DNA from 4 places in the Pseudomonas cerasi genome. Region 1 is predicted to be linked to each of the others. Evidence: predicted binding sites of a transcription regulator. Region 1 holds the regulator's gene; each other region holds the start of a gene.
The links. The regulator sigma-54, encoded in region 1, starts transcription at its own class of promoters, with help from an activator protein. The targets are predictions, from matches to a motif close to ANTGGCATNNANNTTGCTNT.
Positions count from the first base shown of each region.

Region 2: the regulator sigma-54 is predicted to act here: its motif matches at 3,115-3,134, upstream of glnA (glutamate--ammonia ligase).
Region 3: the regulator sigma-54 is predicted to act here: its motif matches at 1,318-1,337, upstream of glnK (P-II family nitrogen regulator).
Region 4: the regulator sigma-54 is predicted to act here: its motif matches at 3,047-3,066, upstream of PI739_RS10275 (flagellar hook-length control protein FliK).

Region 1 covers NZ_JAQJVM010000002.1:1,082,280-1,088,292, reverse strand. The annotation lists gene PI739_RS14005 (superoxide dismutase) at 1-90, shown strand, start outside; gene PI739_RS14000 (hypothetical protein) at 118-252, shown strand; gene PI739_RS13995 (HPr family phosphocarrier protein) at 277-549, opposite strand; gene rapZ (RNase adapter RapZ) at 565-1,422, opposite strand; gene ptsN (PTS IIA-like nitrogen regulatory protein PtsN) at 1,425-1,889, opposite strand; gene hpf (ribosome hibernation-promoting factor, HPF/YfiA family) at 1,900-2,208, opposite strand; gene PI739_RS13975 (RNA polymerase factor sigma-54) at 2,284-3,777, opposite strand; gene lptB (LPS export ABC transporter ATP-binding protein) at 3,961-4,686, opposite strand; gene lptA (lipopolysaccharide transport periplasmic protein LptA) at 4,687-5,235, opposite strand; gene lptC (LPS export ABC transporter periplasmic protein LptC) at 5,222-5,794, opposite strand; gene PI739_RS13955 (KdsC family phosphatase) at 5,803-6,013, opposite strand, start outside.
Region 2 covers NZ_JAQJVM010000004.1:270,983-276,995, reverse strand. The annotation lists gene PI739_RS22960 (DUF4124 domain-containing protein) at 1-259, opposite strand, end outside; gene PI739_RS22955 (DUF4124 domain-containing protein) at 271-807, opposite strand; gene PI739_RS22950 (chorismate mutase) at 885-1,442, opposite strand; gene glnA (glutamate--ammonia ligase) at 1,606-3,012, opposite strand; gene thiI (tRNA uracil 4-sulfurtransferase ThiI) at 3,349-4,803, shown strand; gene typA (translational GTPase TypA) at 4,947-6,013, shown strand, end outside.
Region 3 covers NZ_JAQJVM010000003.1:314,629-320,641, forward strand. The annotation lists gene PI739_RS17650 (ammonium transporter) at 1-738, opposite strand, end outside; gene glnK (P-II family nitrogen regulator) at 772-1,110, opposite strand; gene PI739_RS17660 (accessory factor UbiK family protein) at 1,528-1,803, shown strand; gene PI739_RS17665 (LysR family transcriptional regulator) at 1,975-2,838, opposite strand; gene PI739_RS17670 (amino acid ABC transporter permease/ATP-binding protein) at 3,365-4,885, shown strand; gene PI739_RS17675 (phytanoyl-CoA dioxygenase family protein) at 4,910-5,782, shown strand; gene PI739_RS17680 (transporter substrate-binding domain-containing protein) at 5,809-6,013, shown strand, end outside.
Region 4 covers NZ_JAQJVM010000002.1:254,286-260,298, forward strand. The annotation lists gene fliM (flagellar motor switch protein FliM) at 1-454, opposite strand, end outside; gene fliL (flagellar basal body-associated protein FliL) at 464-976, opposite strand; gene PI739_RS10275 (flagellar hook-length control protein FliK) at 1,599-3,002, opposite strand; gene PI739_RS10280 (Hpt domain-containing protein) at 3,111-3,467, opposite strand; gene PI739_RS10285 (fused response regulator/phosphatase) at 3,502-5,208, opposite strand; gene PI739_RS10290 (STAS domain-containing protein) at 5,168-5,515, opposite strand; gene fliJ (flagellar export protein FliJ) at 5,599-6,013, opposite strand, start outside.

The DNA of each region.
Region 1 (6,013 bases):
CAGAACCGTCGTCCCGAATACATCAACGCGTTCTACAACGTGATCAACTGGGATGAGGTGTCCCGCCGTTATCAGGCCGCCCTGGCCTGAGCCTGGCAACCGGACCCAAGGCAGCCCATGCGCTTCGGATTCCTTACGCTCAGTACTGCGCGGTTATTTCGGCTGGTAGTGGGTAGCGTGCTGTTGTTGGCGGGTATGGCGCTACTGGTTGCCCATGGGCTGAGCTGGATGCACTTGCAAGGCTGGTGGTGACGTATACCGCGTTTGTCCGAGGGCTTATTCGCCCTCATCAAACCGGTTGTTGATCAGCTCGACCAGGCCATCGAGCGCTTCCTGTTCGAATTCGCCTTCAGTGTGCAGGTGGATCTCGGTGCCCTTGCCGGCAGCCAGCATCATCACGGCCATGATGCTTTTGCCGTCAACCATGCTCTCCGGAGTGCGGCCGACCCTGATCTTGCAGGGGAACTTGCCTGCGACGCCGACGAATTTGGCGGCAGCGCGGGCATGCAGGCCCAGTTTGTTGATGATGGTGATTTGACGAGCGGGCATCGCAGTGAAAATCCTTCAGCTGAGGTCGCGGTGGCGGACCTGAACGTTCTTGAGTGATTGTTGCAAAACCTGACCAAGCCGCTCGGTCAGGTAGACCGAACGGTGGTGTCCGCCGGTGCAGCCGATGGCAATGGTAACGTAGGAACGGTTACTGGCTGCAAACCGGGGTAGCCATTTGTTCAGGTAGGCAAAGATGTCCTGAAACATTTCTTCGACATCAGGCTGCACCGACAGGTAGTCGATAACAGGCTGTTCAAGCCCTGAATGGTCGCGCAGTTCTGGTTTCCAGTAGGGATTGGGCAGGCAGCGCACATCGAATACCAGGTCTGCATCGATGGGCATGCCACGCTTGAAACCAAATGACTCGATCAGAAACGCCGTGCCTGGCTCCGGCTTGTTCAGCAGGCGAAGCTTGAGCGCGTCGCGCAACTGATAGAGGTTCAGGTGGGTGGTGTTGATCTTCAGGTCGGCCAGATCGATGATCGGGCCAAGCAGTGCGGTCTCGTCGCGTATCGCTTCGGCCAGCGAACGATCGGCCGTGCTCAGGGGGTGGCGGCGCCGGGTTTCCGAGAAGCGCTTGAGCAGTGTGGCTTCGTCTGCATCCAGGTAGAGCACGTCGCACTGAATATTGCGCGCGCGGACTTCATTCAGCATCTGCGGAAAACGGGTCAGATGGCTGGGCAGGTTGCGCGCATCTATCGAAACCGCCAGCAGCGGTTCGGCGAGTTCGGTGTTGATCAGCGCGCGTTCCGCCAGCTCCGGCAACAGACCTGCCGGCAGGTTATCGACACAGTAAAAACCGTTGTCTTCCAGCACATCGAGCGCCGTACTCTTGCCTGAGCCGGAGCGACCGCTGACGATGATCATGCGCATGGTCAGTTTCCGTTCTGCACGTCCAGCACCACTTGATAAAGCGCCTGAGCGCTTTCGGCACTGCGCAGGCGCTTACGCACATCTTTGTCGTCGAGCATGCTGGCGATCTGGCGCAGCAGCTCCAGGTGCTCATCGGTAGCGGCTTGCGGGACCAGCAGGACGAACAGCAGGTCAACCGGCGCGCCATCGATGGCGTCGAAATCCACGGGTGTAGCGAGGTGAATGACTGCACTGACAGGCTCGCTGCAGTCAGCAAGGCGGCAGTGGGGAATGGCAATACCGTTGCCAAAACCGGTCGAGCCCAGTTTTTCCCGGGCAACGAGGCTTGCGAATACTGTATCCGAGACCATGCCCGGCACTTCACGGCCGATCAGGTTGGCAATTTCTTCGAGTACACGCTTTTTGCTGCCACCCGGCACGTTCACGAGGGAGCGGCCGGGGGTCAGGATATTTTCGATTCGGATCATTAAATGGGCGTTAGCGAGCGGCCGCACCTTTGAGGATGCTTTGCTGCTTTTCCTTATGCTTGAGCAATTGTCGGTCTAGCTTGTCAGTGAGCAGGTCGATGGCAGCGTACATGTCATCATGTTCAGCATTGGCAACGACCTCTCCACCATGGATGTGCAACGTGGCTTCGATCTTTTGCTTGAGCTTTTCGACCGTCATCGTGACCTGCACGTTGGTAATCTTGTCAAAATGCCCTTCGAGCTTCTTGAGCTTGAGCTCAACGTATTCACGAAGGGGTTTGGTCACTTCCAGTTGGTGTCCACTGATGTTGACTTGCATACAGCTTTCTCCTTTGCCAGTGCATAAAGAGGCAGGCATGGCGCCTGCCACTGGGACGCTGTGGCTCGGCCTGCATCACATCAGTCGCTTACGCTCACTGGAAGGGGCGATCCCGAGAGACTCACGGTACTTGGCGACTGTGCGACGGGCTACTTGAATGCCTTGTGCCTCCAGTAAACCAGCGATCTTACTATCACTCAACGGCTTTTTCTGATTTTCCGCCGCAACCAGTTTTTTGATGATTGCGCGAATTGCCGTGGACGAGCATTCTCCGCCCTCGGAGGTGCTCACATGGCTTGAGAAGAAGTATTTCAGCTCGTAAATGCCACGTGGGGTGTGCATGAATTTCTGCGTGGTCACCCGCGAGATAGTCGATTCGTGCATGCCAACTGCCTCGGCAATGTCGTGCAGGACGAGCGGCTTCATGGCCTCGTCGCCGTACTCGAGGAAACCGCGCTGGTGTTCGACGATCTGCGTGGCGACCTTCATCAGTGTTTCGTTGCGGCTTTGCAGGCTTTTAATGAACCAGCGCGCTTCCTGCAACTGATTGCGCATGAAGGTGTTGTCTGCGCTGGTGTCAGCGCGCCGCACGAAGCCCGCGTATTGCGGATTGACCCGCAGGCGTGGCACCGACTCCTGATTGAGTTCGACCAGCCAGCGTTCGTTGTCCTTGCGCACGATCACGTCCGGAATGACGTATTCGGCTTCGGTGGATTCGATCTGCGAGCCTGGACGCGGGTTGAGGCTTTGCACCAGCTCGATGACCTGGCGCAGCTCGTCTTCCTTGAGCTTCATGCGCCGCATCAGCTGGCCGTAGTCGCGGCTTCCGAGCAGATCGATGTAGTCGCTGACCAGGCGCTGTGCTTCTGTCAGCCACGGCGTTTTCGCTGGCAGCTGGCGCAGTTGCAGCAGCAGGCATTCGCTCAGATTGCGAGCACCGATGCCGGCAGGTTCGAACTGCTGGATGCGATGCAGTACGGCTTCGATCTCGTCGAGCTCGATGTCCAGCTCAGGGTCGAACGACTCGAGAATCTCATCGAGCGTCTCGTCGAGGTAGCCCTGATTGTTGATGCAGTCGATCAGCGTGACCGCCACCAGACGGTCCTTGTCGGACATCGGCGCAACATTCAACTGCCACAGCAGGTGGCTTTGCAGGCTTTCACCGGCGGAGGTGCGTGTGGTGAAGTCCCACTCGTCGTCATCGTTGCTTGGCAGGCTGCTGGCGCTGGTCTGGTAGATGTCTTCCCATGCGGTATCGACGGGCAGCTCGTTGGGAATGCGCTCGTTCCATTCACCGTCTTCAAGATTGTCCACGGTAGGCGCGGATTCCTGATAGGTCGGTTCCTGAACGTCGGGGTTGGGCTTTTGTTCGATGTTGTCGGCAAGCGGGTCGGAGTTGTCGAAGTCGTCGCCTTCTTCCTGCCGCTCCAGCATAGGATTTGACTCCAGCGCTTCCTGGATCTCCTGCTGAAGATCCAGAGTTGAAAGCTGAAGTAAGCGGATTGCCTGTTGCAGCTGCGGTGTCATCGTCAGCTGCTGGCCCATTCTCAAGACTAGCGATGGTTTCATGGCAGGGGCTAAACACCTTATTCGCCGGCGCGCATGCGCCATCTACTACAGGCGCCGTGGCGCCAAATTAAGCAAATTATATGCCTGAAACCTGTGCATTTGCCTAGAGTGATATGACAAATAAAATGTTGTCAATACACTGCGTAGGCATCAATCGGCTGCGAAGCGCAAAGGGGCAGACGATTAAAGGCGGAACTCGTGGCCGAGGTAGACCTCTTTCACCAGCTGGTTCGCCAGAATGGTCTCGGAGTCGCCTTCCGCAATCAGCTGTCCATCGTTAACGATGTAGGCCGTTTCGCAGATATCCAGTGTTTCCCGGACGTTGTGGTCGGTGATCAGCACACCGATACCCTTGGCCTTGAGATGGTGAATGATCTGCTTGATGTCGCCTACCGAAATAGGGTCGACACCTGCGAATGGTTCATCCAGCAGGATGAATTTCGGCGCGGTGGCCAGGGCTCGGGCGATTTCCACACGGCGACGTTCACCACCCGACAGGCTCATGCCCAGGTTGTCGCGGATATGGGTGATGTGGAACTCCTGCAGAAGGCTTTCCAGTTCCTTGCGACGTGCACCGGCGTCGAGCTCCTTGCGGGTCTCGAGAATCGCCATGATGTTGTCGGACACCGAGAGCTTGCGGAAGATCGAGGCTTCCTGTGGCAGGTAGCCGATACCCGCGCGGGCGCGACCGTGCATGGGTTGATGGCTGACATCCAGATCGTCAATCAGCACACGACCCTGATCAGCCTGGACCAGACCCACGATCATGTAGAAGCAGGTGGTCTTGCCGGCGCCGTTCGGGCCCAGCAGGCCGACGATCTGGCCGCTGTCGATGGAGATGCTCACATCGCGCACGACCTGCCGGCTTTTGTAGCTTTTAGCCAGATGCTGGGCTTTGAGCGTCGCCATTTACTGGGCCTTCTGAGGTTGATCGGTTTTCTTTTTCGGCTGGATGACCATGTCGATACGCGGACGTGGTGTGGTCACCTTGGCGCCGCCATTGGCCCGACCGGCGCTGACGACCTGTCTGACCGTGTCGTAGACGATTTTCTCGCCTTCCGAGGTGTTGCCATCATTGATGACCTTGGCCTTGTCGATCAGGACGATACGGTCCTGGCCGGCGTAATACTGAATGGTGACGGCATAGGCCTGCACGATCGGCTTGTCCACGGCAGGCTTCTGCTCGTAGTAGGCCAGATTGCCGACCGAGGTGAATACGTCGACTTCGCCCTGGGCATTACGCGTGATCGTCACGGTGTTGCCCGTGATTTTCATCGAGCCCTGAGTGATGATGACATTGCCCTTGTAAGTCGCCACGCCTTTCTTGTCATCGAGCTGAGCATCGTCAGACTGGATGTGGATAGGCTGATCTCGGTCGGTTGGCAGGGACCAGGCGCTCGCGCTTCCCAGTGCTGCGCCCAGGCCGAGCAATAAAGGAAGAGTTTTAACGAGCCTCATACTGTCCTCTTACGTTGGACAGCAGGTCCATCCTGCTGTCTTTCAAATACGCTTTCATTCCCTTGGCCGTAGTGACACCGCCCGCGCCGTCGATTCTAACGTCTTGGTCGGTCTCCGCATATTCCTTCTGAGGAAATACGGTCATGCGACTGCTGGTAATAATGGTCGTACGCTGTTTTTCATCGGTGCGCTCAACACGAACGGAATCCATCAGCTCGACCTGATCGCCCCCGGACGAAACTTCACCTCGTTTGCTTTGCACGTGCCACGGAAATGCTCCGCCGCGGTACATGTTCAGATTGGGTGTCGTCAGCAGGCTCACATCTGTGGCCTTCACATGCTCGACCTTGTCGGATGTCATGTCGTACTGAAGTGTGCCATCTGGCAGATACTGCACGCTGCGAGTATTGACCGCATAGTAGTCGATCGCCGTGTCGTCAATCGACGCATCAGGCTGGTCCATGAAGCTTTCCGGGCTGATGTTCCAGTAGCCGACCGCTGCCAGTAGCAGCGCCAGTACCCCGAGAAGCAGGAACTTGCGAATTTTTTTAGTGAACATAATGGCTTCTATAAATAGGCGGAGTGAGCCGCTTCAAGGTTGCCTTGCGCACTCAGAATCAGTTCGCAGAATTCGCGCGCTGCGCCTTCGCCGCCTCGCGCCCTGGTTATCCCGTGTGCATGCTCGCGTACAAAGCTGGCACCATTGGCCACTGCCATGCCCAGACCGACGCGTCTGATGACGGGCAAGTCTGGCAGATCATCACCCAGATAGGCGACC
Region 2 (6,013 bases), on a different contig from region 1:
CGTCCGGTTCGGGCACCAGAATTCTCAGCAATTGGTAATGAAACATCGGCTTTATTGCAGGTTTGGCAGGGTGGGCCTTCAAGGTCCGGGTCGGCGGTGTGCCGGTCATGTTGTTGCTGGGCGCGATGTCGACGCGGGTGGCGTTCTTGCGCGGCTGGTCGGTAAACACCCGATTACCCTGCGCGTCGATATAGGTATAGACGTCGGCCGCTGCGGGCAGCGTCAACAGCAGCAACAGGCAGGTCAGCAGACGGCGCATCGTGTGTCTGCTCATGGCTTGCCGAGGTGTACGCGCTGTACGGTCAGGGTGATGGTTTCACTCTGCTGAATGATCCGCTCGCCGTCTTTCACGACCACCGCGAAGCTGTGTTCGCCGCGATCTACGTTGACCACTTGAAAGCGCGGCAGGTTGGAGGGCTGCCCGTACAGGTTGCCGTCCAGCAGCAGTTGCAGGCTGTGAGTCGGTTGCAGACGCGGCTGGATCTTCACGCCGATGATGAACGTGCCATTGTTGGCGCGTAACGCTTCGTCGGTGGGCAGGTCGGTGAGTTCCAGTACGTCATAGGCCGTTTGCGGCTGCGAGGGTGGTGCGACAGGGGCTGGTTGCGGCGCACTGTTGACGACCGGTCTGGAAGGCGTCTGCGTTTCTATGCTGTTGAGTGGCGGCAACTCGACCACTTCGGTCTTGGCCCCGTTGGGCGGCTGGTTGCTGAACGCGGTGTTACCGTTCGCATCGGTGTACTTATAGATCTGCGCCAGCGCGGGCAGGCTGATCAACAGCAGCAGGCAAATCAGACTTTGACGCATGAGACTCTCGACAGTAGGGCAAGATTGGCCGTCAGCATAGAACACATCGCCCTATGCTGCGCTATCTGCCTGATGTGTCAGAGTTTCGCAGGGCAAAGGTCGGCAGTGGCCAGTACCAGCGCCTGATCGTGAATCGGGTTGGTCTGATAACGCTTCAGCGCCGCATCCAGTTGCATCTGGCAGGTTTCCGCCTTGCGCAGTGGCTGGAAGTCCGCGTAGGCCTGGAGCAGTTGGGTCTGCAGGCGATCCAGCTTCGGACGGATGTCATCGACCAGGCTGAGCCTGACTGTGTCGGGCGCTTTGCCTGCCGCGTGCCACTGGGCGAGCAGGGCGTTCTGCACCTGTTTATTGGCTTCGATCTGGGCGCGGAACAGACGTTGAACATCATCGGGGTTGAGCTTGAACTCGGCAGCGCGGGCCTGGGCGGCGTTGATCACTTGCAGCTCGCGTGGCGGGTCCTCGACCGCCTTGCCGCTGTCCCACTTGCTCAGGGCAACTTGATCGGCGATGGTCAGGCGCTCGCTGATCGCTTGCAGCAGGGGTTCAAGTGCAGAAGGCTTCTGCTCGGCAGTGAAGGCGAAGCAGGAAGACATGAACGTCATTGTCAGCAGGGAAGTGGCCAGGATAAGGCGCATGGCAGTTCCATCTCGGTTCGGTGGGGAGATGCAGATTTAACTCCAGGCGACCGGGCAGAGCCAGCGTTGCGGGGTGAACAAAAGTTCACGCGGTAAACTCCGGGCAAAAAAAGACCTCCCGAAGGAGGTCTCCTGTTACGCCATCAACGCTGGCGTGGCTGGATCAGCAGCTGTAGTACAGCTCGTATTCCAGTGGGTGTACGAAGGTGCGAACCTTGATTTCTTCTTCGCTTTTCAGCTCGATGTAGGCATCGATGAAGTCGTCGCTGAAAACGCCGCCCTTGGTCAGGAACGCGCGGCCCTTGTCCAGTTCTTCCAGGGCTTCTTTCAGGCTGCCGCAAACTTGTGGGATCTCTTTGGCCTCTTCAGGCGGCAGGTCATACAGGTTTTTGTCAGCTGCGTCGCCAGGGTGGATCTTGTTCTGGATGCCGTCCAGGCCAGCCATCAACAGGGCAGCGAATGCCAGGTACGGGTTGGCCGCTGGATCCGGGAAGCGTGCTTCGATACGACGGCCGCGCGGGCTGGAGACGTAAGGAATACGGATCGACGCGGAACGGTTACGGGCCGAGTAGGCCAGCATGACCGGGGCTTCGAAGCCAGGGACCAGACGCTTGTAGGAGTTGGTCGACGGGTTGGTGAAGCCGTTCAGAGCCTTGCCGTGCTTGATGATGCCGCCGATGAAGTACAGGGCGGTATCGGACAGACCGGCATAGCCTTCGCCTGCGAAGGTGTTCTTGCCATCCTTGGAGATGGACATGTGTACGTGCATACCCGAACCGTTGTCACCGTACAGTGGCTTGGGCATGAAAGTAGCGGTACGGCCGTACGCGTCGGCAACGTTGTGCACGCAGTACTTGAGGGTCTGAACTTCGTCAGCCTTCTTGACCAGCGTGTTGAATTTCACGCCGATTTCGTTCTGGCCGGCAGTTGCCACTTCGTGGTGGTGAACTTCCACGACCTGGCCCATTTCTTCCAGAGCGTTGCACATTGCGGTGCGGATTTCGTGGTCGTGGTCGACCGGTGGCAGCGGGAAGTAACCACCTTTGACGCCCGGACGGTGGCCCTTGTTGCCGCCATCGACGTCGCCGTCGGTCATCCAGGAAGCCTGTTCGGAGAAGATCTTGAACATGGAACCGGAGATGTCGGACTTGAACTTCACTTCGTCGAAGATGAAGAACTCTGGCTCCGGACCTACGAATACGGTGTCGCCGATACCGGTGGACTTCAGGTATTCCTCGGCACGGTGGGCAATGGCGCGCGGGTCGCGGTCGTAGCCTTGCATGGTCGAAGGTTCGATGACGTCGCACACCAGAACCAGGGTTGGCTCTTCGGTGAACGGGTCGAGCAGGGCGGTTTCGTCATCCGGCAGGAGAATCATGTCGGACGCTTCGATGCCTTTCCAGCCAGCGATGGAGGAACCGTCGAACATTTTGCCGACTTCGAAGAAATCGTCTTCCAGTGCATCGCGCGCAGGCATGGTGACGTGCTGCTGCTTGCCCTTGGTGTCTGTGAAGCGCAGATCAATCCATTTAACGTCATGATCTTTGATGAGTTGAACCGACTTCGACATGGTGTCCTCCGGGTGGCTAGAGACCGACTTGATAGAGTTGTGGTCCCTTGAATTTGGGTGATGCCGGCGCAAATACTCTGCCAAGGCAACCTGCCTCACAAGGGAGCAATTTGCATGCCAGTGCCCCGTGTTGGGTTTTTTGCCTCAAACGCTGGTTTTCAGGGGGCGAAAACGCACCGCGCAGGAAAAACACGCACCTTTATGGCGCTGCAATTTGGTGCATCGACTCTTTTTGGTGCATCGGTGATTGCGTGTACGATAACTGGTTAAACCTTGAGCAATTTCCGCTATAATCCGCGCCCCCCTTTTTTGGTCGGCACCTCACGCTCCGTTTCCATGAAACTAATCGTTAAAGTTTTCCCAGAAATCACCATCAAAAGCCCGCCGGTGCGCAAGAAGTTCATCCGGCAACTGGGCAAGAACATTCGTACCGTGCTCCGTGAACTGGACGCGGACATTGTCGTGGGTGGCGTATGGGACAACCTTGAGGTCGAAACCCGGCTGACCGACCCCAAAGTGCTGCAGGGCATCAGGGAGCGGCTGAGCTGCATGCCAGGCATCGCCAACTTTCTGCAGGTCGCCGAGTACCCGCTGGGCGATCTGGATGACGTGGTTGCGAAGTGCAAACTGCACTACGCCGACCTGTTGCCTGGCAAGATGTTTTCAGTGCGCTGCAAGCGCGCCGGCCGACACGACTTCAGCTCCATGGACGTCGAGAAATACGTCGGCAGCAAGTTGCGCATGCAGTGCGGCGCGGCCGGAATCGAGCTGAAAAAGCCCGATCTGGTGGTGCGCATGGAAATTCGCGACCAACGGTTGTTTGTCGTTCATGACCAGCATCAGGGCATGGGCGGTTACCCGCTGGGCGCGCTGGAGCAGACCCTGGTATTGATGTCCGGCGGGTTCGATTCGACCGTTGCGGCCTACCAGATCATGCGCCGCGGCCTGATGGCGCACTTCTGCTTCTTCAATCTGGGCGGAAGAGCCCATGAACTGGGCGTGATGGAAGTCGCGCACTTCATCTGGAAGAAGTACGGCAGTTCTCAGCGCGTGCTGTTCGTCAGCGTACCGTTCGAGGAAGTTCTCGGAGAAATTCTGCAGAAAGTCGATAACAGTCATATGGGTGTAGTTTTGAAGCGTATGATGTTACGCGCTGCATCCGCCGTGGCCGATCGTCTTGAAATCGATGTGCTGGTGACCGGCGAAGCGATTTCCCAGGTTGCCAGCCAGACGCTGCCCAACCTGTCGCTGATTGACGCGGCGACCGACAAGCTGGTCCTGCGGCCGCTGGTTGCCACCCACAAGCAGGACATCGTGGACCTGGCGACTGAAATCGGTACTGCTGATTTCGCCCGGCACATGCCTGAATATTGCGGGGTGATTTCGGTCAACCCCAAGACCAACGCCAAGCGAAATCGCGTTGAGTACGAAGAAAAACAGTTCGACATGGCGATTCTCGAGCAGGCGCTCGAACGCGCGAAGCTGGTTTCGATCGATCGGGTCATCGACGATCTGAGCCGCAATGTCGATATAGAAGAAGTCAGCCAGGCGCTGGCCGGTCAGGTGATCCTCGACATCCGTCACCCGGATGCCCAGGAAGACCAGCCGTTGCAGGTGCCTGGCGTGGAGATACAGACGTTGCCGTTCTACGCATTGAACAGCCGTTTCAAGGCACTGGATGACACGCGCCAGTACCTGCTGTATTGCGACAAAGGCGTCATGAGTCGCCTGCATGCCCACCATTTGCTCAGTGAGGGACATGCCAATGTGCGCGTATATCGACCGAGCTAAGTGCCCGGGGCTGTTTGCCTGTGGCTTGCGTCACCGGCCCCCCGACACCAGTCGTCATGCCGTAACGGCTTTTGCCGACTCGAAATAGTTAATCGCTGCCTTTAAACAGTCAGCAGACCGAATCCTCTGATCGAGATACACAAGTGATCGAAAATCTACGCAACATCGCCATCATCGCCCACGTTGACCATGGTAAGACCACCCTGGTAGACAAACTCCTGCGCCAGTCCGGCACCCTTGAGCGCAACGAGCTCAACGACGAGCGCGTGATGGACTCCAACGACCAGGAAAAAGAGCGCGGTATTACCATTCTCGCGAAGAACACCGCGATCAACTGGAATGGCTACCACATCAACATCGTGGACACCCCGGGCCACGCCGACTTCGGTGGTGAAGTAGAGCGCGTGATGTCGATGGTCGACTCCGTACTGCTGCTGGTCGACGCCCAGGACGGCCCTATGCCGCAAACCCGTTTCGTGACCAAGAAGGCATTCGAAGCCGGCCTGCGTCCAATCGTGGTCATCAACAAGGTTGACCGTCCAGGCGCGCGCCCGGACTGGGTTCTGGACCAGATCTTCGACCTGTTCGACAACCTGGGTGCCACCGAAGAACAGCTGGACTTCAAAGTCGTCTACGCCTCGGCCCTGAACGGCATTGCCGGTCTGGAACACACCGATATGGCTGAAGACATGACTCCGCTGTACCAGTCGATCGTCGATCACGTTCCTGCGCCAAAAGTTGACCGTGACGGTCCTTTCCAGATGCAGATTTCGGCTCTGGACTACAACAGCTTCCTGGGCGTCATCGGTGTTGGCCGTATCGCTCGCGGTCGCGTCAAGCCAAACACTCCGGTTGTTGCCATCGATGCCGAAGGCAAGAAGCGTAACGGCCGTATCCTGAAGCTGATGGGTCACCACGGTCTGCACCGTGTGGACGTTGAAGAAGCAGCTGCCGGCGATATCGTCTGCATCAGCGGCTTCGACCAGCTGTTCATCTCCGACACCCTGTGCGACCCACTGAATGTCGAAGCGATGAAGCCGCTGACCGTTGACGAACCTACCGTTTCGATGACCTTCCAGGTTAACGATTCGCCGTTCTGCGGTAAGGAAGGCAAGTTCGTCACCAGCCGTAACATCAAGGAACGTCTGGACAAGGAACTGCTGTACAACGTTGCCCTGCGCGTTGAAGAAGGCGACACCGCCGACAAGTT
Region 3 (6,013 bases), on a different contig from region 1:
TGCGCCGATCAGGGTGTAACCCAGGTTGTGCGGTGCCATCGGTGTGGTCGGGAAACCTTTGCGCTTGCCCAGTACCAGGCAGGCCACCAGACCGGCTATACCGGCGTTGATGTGTACGACGGTGCCGCCAGCGAAGTCCAGAACGCCCCAGTCCCACAGCAAACCACCGACGCCGCCCCAGACCATGTGGGCGATTGGCGCGTAGACCAGAGTGAACCAGATACCCATGAACACCAGCATCGCGGAGAATTTCATGCGTTCTGCGAAAGCACCGACAATCAGGGCAGGGGTGATGATTGCGAAGGTCATCTGGAAGGTGACGAACACCGCCTCAGGGAACAACGCAGCAGGACCGGTAATGCTTGCCGGCGTGATACCTGCCAGGAACGCTTTACCCATACCGCCAAAGAAGGAATTGAAGTTGACGACGCCCGCTTCCATGCCGGTTGTGTCAAACGCGATGCTGTAGCCGTAGACGACCCACAGGATGCTGATCAGGCCGGTAATGGCGAAGCACTGCATCATCACCGACAGAATGTTCTTGGAACGAACCATGCCGCCGTAGAACAGCGCGAGACCGGGGATGGTCATGAACAGGACCAGAGCGGTCGAGGTCAGCATCCATGCAGTGTCGCCAGAGTTCAGCACCGGCTCGGCCACTGGGTCAGCCGCCAGGGCAAGACCAGGTAATGCGAGGGACAACAGGGCACCGAGCCCTGCGAATTGACGCAGAGTCATATTGTTTTCTCCTGGGGCGTTGGGTTTGGCGGCTTAAATAGCGTCTGTATCGGTCTCGCCGGTACGGATGCGGATGGCCTGTTCCAGATTGACCACGAAAATCTTGCCGTCACCGATCTTGCCAGTGTTGGCAGCCTTGGTTATGGCTTCGATGACACGATCCAGATCCTTGTCATCGATGGCGACATCGATCTTCACTTTGGGAAGGAAGTCGACGACGTATTCAGCACCGCGATAAAGCTCAGTGTGACCCTTCTGACGCCCGAAGCCTTTGACTTCAGTGACGGTGATGCCCTGCACGCCGATTTCAGACAACGACTCGCGCACGTCATCCAGTTTGAACGGCTTGATGATGGCAGTGACTAGCTTCATGAAAACTTTCTCCCGAATTTGGTGGACTTGCCCCAGGAAAACAAACCCGACTCAAGTCTAAGCGCAGTGTCTGGCTTTGTAACGTGCTGGCCGCCTGATCAGGCCAGACCAACTCCAGAAAACCGCTTCTGACGAAACACTTCCCCGCTCCGCCTGCCGCACTGCATTCGTCACAGCGACTGCATCAGTGCATGGGTCATAAGCCACTAAGCAGAAAGCTTGCCATCTCGCGAATATTCATTGAATACAGGCTCTTGGGCTGGTTTTGCACGACCTTGCAGGGTCCATCAAGGAGCGAATGCACAGCAATGGTGCTCATGTGCCCGTCATGGCGCTCCATAAGCGTGCATCGCGCACCTGGAAGTGACTATAGACACTGCGTGTTACACTGCCGCCCTCTGATTCAGGAAAATCACCATGCTCGCGCCCAAAGCCTTTCTTGACGCTCTCAGCGGCCACGCCTCTCGCCTGTTCAATGGCGAAACGCCTGTACCGCGTAGCGAATTCGAAACCCAGTTCAAGGCCCTGCTGCAAAGCGGCTTCAGCAAACTGGATCTGGTCAGCCGTGAAGAGTTCGACAGCCAGATGGCCGTCCTCGCCCGCACCCGCGCCCGCCTGGAAGCGCTGGAGGCCAAGATGGCCGAGTTGGAAGAAAAGGCCGCCGGGGCCGCAGGGCCTGAAAAAGCCGAATAAGCTTTCCTTGTTTTGCAGTCAGTGCGCTGCAGCGCTGAACATTGTCATGCACAGCGAGCCAGGCACCTGACCTGCTCGCGAATCTGAACGGCCTTTTCCATTTCTGTCTTGCCCAGGTGGTGAGTCAGTTGCAGGTTCAGCCAGCATTCGTTGCACGCTTCGCAAGCGCCTTCAGGCTGCAGGCGGTGCCAGCTCGATGGTCCGGCAGTAATCCATGAACAGGCGTGTCGCACGGGTTGGCTGGTTGTTGCGCAGGTAGGCCATGACCAGGGTGGAGGCGGGCATGTCGTCTTCGATATCGAGCTGCACCAGCAGCTCGCCGTCGTAGGTCATGTTGGTTCTTGGGCGCGTGACCAGCACCGAAAACCCCAGGCCCTGGCCGACCATACAGCGCACCATTTCGATCGATGGTGAACTGTACGCGACCACCGGCGCGTAGCCCTTTTCCGTGAAGATATCGATGAAGTAGGTCCTGCTGGGTACGGCGTCGAGCAGGATCATCGGTTCGTGGCTCAGCTCCAGCAAGGTCACGGTTTTTTTCTTCGCCAGAGGGTGGGCTGCCGGCAGCAGCGCATAGGGCTTGTGCGGTGCATTCAATTCCTCCTTGTTGATCGTGGTTCCCAGTTCCAGGTCGTACAGAAACGCCAGATCGAAGCGCCCACGGTGCAGCCCGTGCATCAGTTCATGTTGCTCGCCGTCATAGAGCTGAATGGTGACGTCCGGGTATAAGCGCTTGAAACCGGCCACCAGTCTGGGCATGTAAAGCGGGGCGGCCGATTCAAAACAGCCAATGGCGATAGTGCCGGAGACATGTTTGTTTTCAGCCCGGGAGTTTTGTTCGAGCTCTTCGGAAAGTCGCAGCAACTCCTTGGCTTTCTCATACACTTTCCCGCCACCGGAAGTTAGCGAAACACCTTGAGCGTGGTGACGGACAAACAGCGGCTGATTGAAGGCTTCTTCGAGGTTTTTGATGGCGACGGAAATAGACGGCTGCGAAATATGCAACTGTCGCGAGGCCTCGGCAATGCTGTCCATTTCGACCGCTGTCACGAAATACTTGAGCTGTTTCAAGGTGAAGTGAGCCACGTGTTACCTCGTGCTGAGCAGACCCTGGACGGCTGCACTTGAATAGCTTTTACCTATGCTTAGCGAGGAGCGTGCCAGCCGCTTGCGTCTTGCGGTATTAGTTGAGCCCGCCGCTGGCCATGGTCATTCAGCAGCATCCCTAAATAATAGGCGCTTGCCAGACAAGCCCGCAAATGCGGGCGGCGCACCTATTACGAGCGATTATCGCGGCGTCTTTATTCAATCGCCCTAAAAGTGTGCAATCCACTCGGTGTGACACTAAAGCATCACTAAGCCTTTTCAACGCGCTGCCGCCCTGGAGATGAATACAGGCATCTCTGCTTAGGATTTTCCTATGCTGCGGGCCAAAACTTACTATTTGGCGGCCGGACCTGGCATCAATCATGATGGCTTCAGAAGGGCAAACGGACAGCGTCCCGTTTCAACTTCAACAGGACGTCGCCCATCACTATTCAATTTGCCGAGCGAGCCGACAATGACGTTTGATTGGAAATACATGTTTGGCCTGTTCAGCGATACGGAATTCTGGATGGCCACCTGGACGGTCATTCAACTCAGTGTACTGACCTGGGTTATCAGTATTGTTCTGGGTTTTGTTCTGGCGCTGGCCAAACAATCATCGTTGCCGCTGATCAACTTGCCGGCCAAAGCCTATATCTGGTTATTTCGCAGTTTGCCGTTACTGGTACTGCTGATCTTTGTCTACAACTTGCCACAGGCAGTACCCGCTACCTCGGCGGTGCTGGCCAATCCGTTCTGGGCCGGCCTGATTGCCATGGTGATGTGCGAAACGGCCTACGTCGCGGAAATTCATCGCGGCGGCCTGCTGTCCATCGCCAAGGGCCAGACCGAAGCTGCCCGGGCACTGGGCCTGCGTTTCGTGGGCACGCAATGGCGGATCGTGATCCCGCAGGCGCTGCGTGTGGCGCTGCCGTCGCTGACCAACGAATACATCTCCATCGTCAAACTCAGTTCACTGGTTTCAGTGATCTCGCTGACCGAGATCCTGATGGTCGGTCAGCGCCTGTATTCGCAGAACTTTCTGGTGATGGAAACCATGGCGGCCGTGGCGTTCTATTACGTGCTGATCGTGACCGTATTCGACTTCCTGCTCAAACGCCTGGAGCGCTATCTGGACGTCACGCAGCACAAGGTGACCCGCACGCCGGACGCCGAAATGCTTGAGCTGGCCAGCCGCAAATCGGCGGTTGTCGCTCGTCCTGTCATCGACTTCGAAGGGCCGGCACTGCAAGCGACGCGACTGCACAAGGCGTACAACGACATCGAGGTGCTCGGTGCGGTCAGCCTGCAGATCAATTCCGGCGAGGTGGTGTCGGTGATCGGCCCATCAGGCTCGGGCAAAACCACGCTGATCCGGCTGCTTAATGGCCTTGAGCAGATCGACAACGGCGACATCAAGATCAACGGCCAGCCATTCATTCACCTGGTTCGCCAGGGCGCGCAAAAGCCGCGTTACGTGGAGAACGCCGCCTACCGCCTGAACATCGGCATGGTGTTTCAGAGCTTCAACCTGTTTCCGCACCTGACGGTGTTGAACAACCTGCTGCTGGCCCCGCGTTATCACCGCCTGGCGCCGGTCCCCGAGCTCAAGCAGCAGGCCTACGAATTGCTGAACAAGGTCGGGATGCTGGAGCACGCCTGGAAATACCCGCATCAGTTGTCGGGTGGCCAGCAGCAACGTGTCGCCATCGCTCGCGCCCTGATGATGCGCCCGCAAATCATGCTGTTCGACGAGCCCACCTCGGCGCTCGACCCGGAGAAGGTCAACGAGGTGTTGCAGGTCATTGAAACCCTGGCCCAGGAAGGCATCACGATGGTCATCGTGACCCATGAAATGAACTTCGCCTTCAAGGTCTCTGACCGCATCGTCTTTATGGAGAAGGGACGCGTGATCTGCGATGACAAACCCCAGGCGCTACGCGACGGCCAGCACTCCCGCGTTGAAGCCTTTCTTAAAGATGTCTCACTGGCCTGAGGCCTTGTTGAAGAGGAGAAGAACATGATCGAGCAATGGCAGATTGACCAGTTTCACGAGCAGGGTTTTCTGGTAGTGGAGGGCGTGCTGGCAGCCGATGAAGTGGCAGCGCTTCAGCAGGACTTCGACCAGTGGGTCGACGACAGCCGCAGTCAGAGTCAGGCCTGGGGGCAGACTCAAGACGGGCGTCCGCGCTTCGACATCGAAAGCGATCATCGGCCGGATCACCCGTCGCTGCGCCGCGTGGCTTCGCCCACGGAGATCTCGCCGGCCTACCAGTACGCGGCATTCCAGTCACGGATGGCAGCCATCGCGGCGCAGCTGATCGGCGGCAATGGCACCCGTTTTCATCACAGCAAGATCAACTCCAAGCTGCCGCACACCGCGACTCAGGTGAAGTGGCATCAGGACTTCCTCTTCACACCGCACAGCAACGATGACCTGGTTACCGCGTTGCTGATGATCAGCGATGTGACCCCCGAAAACGGCCCGCTGAACGTGGCGCCGGGCAGCCATAAGCAGGCGCTTTGGTCGCATTGGCAGAACGAGCGTTTCACCGGTGCCGTGGAAGATGCGGTGGTTGAACAGCATTGCCAGCAACCGGTCGCCTGCTATGGCCCGTCGGGCTCGGTGTGCTTCATGCACACACGCCTGCTGCATGCTTCAAGCCCCAACGAAACCGAGTTCCCGCGCACGCTGTTCATCAGCGTCTATGCGGCTGAAGACGCATTGCCGTTCGGTGAGAACCCTTTGCCCAGCGAGCATGCCGGGTTGATGGTCGCTGGCCAGGAGAGCGGTCTGGTACGCAGCACCGAGAACCATATCCGCCTGCCGCAGAAACCCAAGGGTGCTTCATTTTTCGTGCAGCAAGCCGGAAAAGACGCCGCCGTTGCCTGATCTCCATGACTCCACGAGGAATACCTATGAAGCTGTCAGCTCTGATTGTTCGTCCCGTAGCCCTGGCTTTGCTGGGCGCGGTGGTTGCCATGTCCTCGTCTGCCGCTTCGGCTTTCCAGCAGCCCGGCAAGATCATCGCCGGCTCGGACATGACGTTCTTCCCCTATGAATACATGGACAAGAACCGTCCCGCCGGTTTCGACATCGAGTTTCTCGACGGCCTGGCAAAGG
Region 4 (6,013 bases), 830 kb from region 1:
CACGCAGTTCGGTTGGCGTGAACTCTCGGCCTTCGATCTTGGCGTGACGACCGTCACCGCCGAAAAAGTTATCCACCAACTTGAACACCAGCTTGGCGTCAAGAATGAACAGCGCGGTGCCACGCAGCGGCTTGATCTTGGCCAGATTGAGGCTGGTCGGCACGTACAGGGAATGCACGTACTCACCGAACTTCATGACCTGAACACCGCCCACCGCCACGTCCGCCGAGCGGCGCAGCAGGTTGAACATGCTGATGCGTGTGTAGCGGGCGAAGCGCTCGTTGATCATTTCCAGCGTCGGCATGCGTCCGCGGACGATCCGGTCCTGGCTGGTCAGGTCGTAACTTTTGACACTCCCAGGTTCGCTGTTGTTGTCAGTCTGGACCATCCCATCGTCGACGCCATGCAGCAGCGCATCGATCTCGTCCTGGGAGAGCAGGTCTTGCACGGCCATGTGAGAGTCCTACTGCAATACGAAGTTAGTGAAGAGCAGCTGTTCGATCACAGTCTTGCCGAGTTCTTTCTGCGCGACTTCCTGAATGCTGGCGGTCGCTTTCTGACGCAGCATTTCCTGGCCGATCGGCGAAGCCAGCGATTCGAAGGGAATGGCTGCAAACAGCATGACCAGATTGTTGCGGATCAATGGCATGTGGACCTTCAGCGCTTCCATGTCGGCTGCGTTACGGCCCAGCATGGTGATGCTCACCTGCATGTAGCGTTGGCGGCCATTGGCGTTGAAGTTGACCACGAAGGCCGGGGTCATCGGTTCGAACACCGCCACTGGCTTGACGTTGGCTGCTGCTGCGGCCGCCGCTGGATCTTCCTTGCTTTCGCTCTTGTGCATGAGGAACCAGGTCGCGCCCACCGACAAGCCTACGGCCAGCAGCAGCGCCACGACGGCGATGATAATGAGCTTGAGTTTGCCTTTACCTTTGCCTGTGGTCGCGGGGTCTTTAACTTCTTCGCTCTGCGCCATGCCAATAATCCGTCACTATTCAAGAGGTTCTTCAATACGTGACAGAGGCAGAGCAAGTGTTATGCCAGAGTTGTACGAGGCGGAGATGTATTGGACACAAACGGTTACGCGCCTGGGCGCGGAGGGATCGTGATTCTTGTGAAAGCACTTTAGGGCAGTTTGGCTAAAGGCACAGTTCGGGAGCTAATGACTATCGTTCCCCACGCTCCGCGTGGGAATGCAGTTCATGACGTCGTGTCGCGGCTGCCACGACTATCGTCCCCACGCTCCGCGTGGAAATGCAGTTCATGACGTCGTGTCGCGGCTGCCACGACTATCGTCCTCACGCTCCGCGTGGGAATGCAGTTCGTGACGCTTCGCGTCACACAATGGTTTTTCGTTCTCAGGTGGATTGAGGTTCGACTCAAATCACCTTTTCGCCCCTCGGCGACCTGCTTTGATGGGGCCAAAGTAGGCACAACCCGCAACTCCGTTTCCGGCCCGACCTCGTCGGGCTCCTTCGCCCTGTCACTTACGTCGCAATCTGGGTCGTCTGTGCCATCGCGTTAAAAAAGCATTTCTGCGCCATCAAGTTCATGCAATGCATGACATCGCGTCGCGGCTGCCATGCAACTCAAGAGCCTCACGCGTAATAATCGATCTCGCTGGTGCCGATCACACGTGCCGCTGGCTGGCTGACCGGTATGGCTGCATCGATGCCTGCGATTTCATCGGAGGTATCGCTGGAACTCATGCCACCGCCACGACCGCTGCGCTGGGCACGGCTGGCCTGCTCCTGAGCCTGTTGCTGGGCCTGCTGTTGCGACTGGTCGGAAACATTGACGTCGACGTTGCCAAGCCCCTGCTGCACGAACGACTCACGCAACTTCGACATCTGGCTTTCCAGTGCATCACGTACACCCATATGGGCGCTCATGAAGGTCACCTGGGTCTGCTGCTCAGGCGCCATGTTGATACGAATATCGAGACGACCGAGTTCGGCAGGTTCCAGCTTGATATCGGCGGTCTTGAGATTCTGGCTCGACAGGTACATGACGCGGTCGACGATGCCTTCGGTCCAGCCGCTTTGATGCATCGCCAACGGCTGGTTCATCAAGGGCGCGGCAGGTGCTGCCGCCGCGCGTGCGGGTTGCGCGGCCTGACTGAGCGCAGCGAGGCGATCGGCAAAGTTGTCGACGCGCGTGTCGCCGGCGGCGCCTTTGACATCCTTCAGACCCTCACCGATCAAACCGCTGAATGACTTGTCACTGCTTTCAGTGCTGCTGCCTTCGGAGGGAAGTTGCTCGCTCAGGACCGACAGGTTATTGACGATATTCTGATTGGGGTCAGCTTCAGCGTTGCTCGGCGTCGCCTTGTTGGCAGCCTGGGCGTTCTGCGCAGCCAGTTGAGTCTTGGCAGTGGCGTTTTCCAGCGCCAACTGCACGGCATCCAGACCGTCCAGCGGATCGGCGTCGGGATTGAAGGCGTCTTCGGCCACGACTGGCGGTGCCGCCTGAGCGGTGGTGAGCGCCGAGACCACTGGTGCGGTGACAACTTCCGCACTTGGTGGTGCCTTGGCTACAGGCGCCGCGGGAGCCTGTGCGGCCATTGCCTGCAATGCCGGGTCAAGGGCCGGATCGACGACCGCCTGGCCCTCAGTCAGCGCCGGATCGGCAGAGGCCTGCGCATCGTCCTGCTTCGAGTCGGAATGCGCCGCATCATCATCCGCACTTGCCGACTTGGCTGGCAAATCATTGCCGCTATCGGCAACGCTCGACTTGTCGGCGGCATTCGTCTGATCGCTTGCAGGCTTGTCCTTGCCAGCGGCAACCTTGTCCTTGTCAGGCGCGGTCTTGTCGCGAGCTGGTTTTACGGGCGCATCGTCACGCGCAGGGACGGTGTCTTTCGCCTGCTTTGCATAGACATTGGAAAAGCTGGAGGCCCCGTCCTTGCTGCTGTCAGCAGACTTGACCGCATTGTTGGCCACACCGGACCTGGCGGTCACAGAGGTTGTGGCCTGAAGAAGCGCATTGGTAGCAAGGGGCATTTCGGTCTCCGCATCAGCTGCTGGTTATCGCCTTACCAGAGTAGCTAGCAATATGCGGGCCAATTTTTAAATGATCTCCATAACGGGAATCGAGGGAGACTTCAGGGCTCAGCTGACGAACAGCTGCCGCTCGGAATTGAACAACCCGCGAATCGTCATGTATTCGCTGTCGATTGTGCCAATCAATTCTGCCAGACCTGCGAACTGCTGCTGGCGGGCTTGCTCCTCGAGCTGGCGACATAGCTCGGAAAGCTGCAAGGCGCCCATGTTACTGCTGCTGCCCTTGAAACTGTGAGCGTTAAGGCTCAGTTCCTGGAAATCAGGATTGCGCGACCCGACAGCCAGACGCAACTGCGCGATACGCTGCTCGGAATCCTTGAGAAAAACATCCAGCAAGGTTGGATATTCGTCCTCCATGACCTCCTGCAAGGCAGTCAAAACGCTGTAATCCAGATGAATCGACACTTGTTCACTCCTTGATCAAGACTCCAGGCGGGGATTATGCCACTCCCTCCCAGCAAAATTCCACGCAGGCGGTCCTGCCATCCCTGGACCACCTGGCCTCGCGACTCAATTCACAGACCAGATGCAGCCCGCGACCATACAGTTCATTGCTGGCAGGCGTCAGCGTCCGGGTCTTTTCCACATCGAAACCCTGGCCGCTGTCCTCGACACTGAGGGTCAGCCGACCGCCCTGCTCGACCGCTTCGACCTGCAGGCTCACCCGGATGAAGCCTGACTGCAGCCTGTCGAGACGCTCTGCCCGCTGCTGATAATAGAGCGCGAACCCCGTTGCATCGTGCTTGAGCGCCGAATCCAACCCTAGCACACCGTGCTCCAGCGCATTGCTGTACAGCTCGCCGAGCACCATGTGCAGTGCGGCACCCTGATCACGCAGGCCATGTACCTCCAGCAGCAATTGCAGGACATAAGGCAGAGGGTTGAAACGCTTGAGCGTCGAGGCACGAAACTCGAAACTGGCCGACCAGTCCAGCGGGCTGGAGGCGCCGCTGTCCGAATACATCATGACAGGCAAATTTTCCAGCGGCGCCTCGACAGCGCTGACCTCCAACAGGCTGACATCGTCACGCGCCTTGCCGCCAAACTCGTTGAGCGCCACGAGGATCTCCTCGATCAGCAAGTGCGGCTCGCGATTGGCAGACAGAACCTGTCGCAGACGTTGCGCGCCGAACAGCTCTTCCTGACTGTTACTGGTATCAAGCACGCCGTCGGACAGCAGAAATATGCGGTCACCCGGCGCCAACGGATACACGTCGGTGCGCGCGTCGAAGGCATCGACGCTCAATACGCCCAATGGCAGATGATTCGAGGCCAGCGGCACATGCTCGCCCTGCGCGCCGCGCAACAGGTAGCCGTCGGGCAGGCCACCGCTCCAGACCTCGACCTGCCGCTGCGGCAGATTGATACACAGCAGCGTCGCACAACAAAACATATCGACCGGGAGGATGCGTTTGAGCTTGGCGTTCATTTCACGGAGGATTTCAACCAGGCCATAGCCCTTGGCGGTCATGCCGTAGAACACTTCTGCAAGTGGCATCGCACCCACCGCAGCCGGCAAGCCATGTCCGGTGAAATCCCCGAGCAGCACCTGCATGTGCCCGGCGGGTGTGTAGGCGGCCAGCATCAGGTCGCCGTTGAACAGTGCGTAGGGGGACTGCAGGTAGCGGATATTGCTCGCCCCCAGGCAACCGGCGTGGGCGATCTGATCGAACACCGCCTTGGCGACACGCTGCTCATTGAGCAGATACTCATGGTGCCTGGCGATCTGGTCACGCTGCTGGCGGACAGTTTCGTGCAATACCCGCAGACGGTTCATGGCGTTGAGCTTGGCGGCCAGTACCAGCGGGTTGTAAGGCTTGGACATGAAATCGTCGCCACCGGCGTCCAGGCAACGTGCAAGCGCTTCGCCTTCGGTGAGCGAGGTCAGGAAGATGATCGGCACCAGCGATTCGCCGGTCAATGCCTTGATCCTTCGCGCCGCTTCGAAGCCATCCATGACCGGCATCATGGCGTCCATCAGAATCAACTGCGGGCTTTCAGCCTTGAAGATGGCGACCGCTTCGACACCATTGGCAGCGCTAAGAACCCGATGCCCCTGCCGCGCTACGATAGTTGAAAGCAGAAGCCGGTCACTGGCGCTGTCGTCAGCGATCAGAATGCACAGTTTTTTCAGGGCTGGTTGCACTGGGTATGCTCAATTCGAACAGCTTCGAGAAATTGGAAATGGCCAGAATCTTCAGCACATCGGGCGTGCAGTTGACCAGGCGCACCAATGCCTTGTCACCCCCGGCGTGATCGCGCAGCAGTAACAGCATCCCCAGCGCAGAGCTGTCCAGGTAATGAGTACCGCGCAGGTCGACCACGTAATTTAGCGACTGCGGATAGTCCTCATAGGCAGCGCGAAACGCCTGATGGGAATTGAAATCGAAGCGTCCTTCGATAAAAAGGGTCAGCGTCTGGCCATCGGCAGAACGTTCGGAAGTGACAGTCATGGGAACCTCGAGGTGTTTCATCACCGAGACATTGATAGCGTAGACCAGCCAGAGAGATCACTGCGGTCTGATTGAGTCAAACGTCAGAATTGTTCATGGCGCGGCAGGCGCTGCGATAACTCGTCGAGCAGTTTCTGCTCGCGCTTGTCCTCCAGCCTGCGCGCCTCGTCCATGTAGCGCTGCACCAGCTTGCGCAAGCCCTCTACCCGCGCGTAGCAATCCTGCCAGGCGCTGCGCGCCCGATCCAGATTGGCTTTGTGCCATTCGAGACTTTTGTATTGCTGGGCAACGGCGACATCGAGCTGACTGAGAAAGCGCTGATAACCCAGCAGCCATTGCCCGGAAACCCCGGCACTGCCGCGCTGCAACCATTGCTGCTGATAATCCTGGCGAAACTGGTCAAGCTCCTGCAACTTGTTGTTGGCAAGGTTGACCTGCCCCTGGAAGTGCCCAAGGCGCTGGGCGGCGGTTCGCTCGGCAGCTTCTGCCATCTCGACC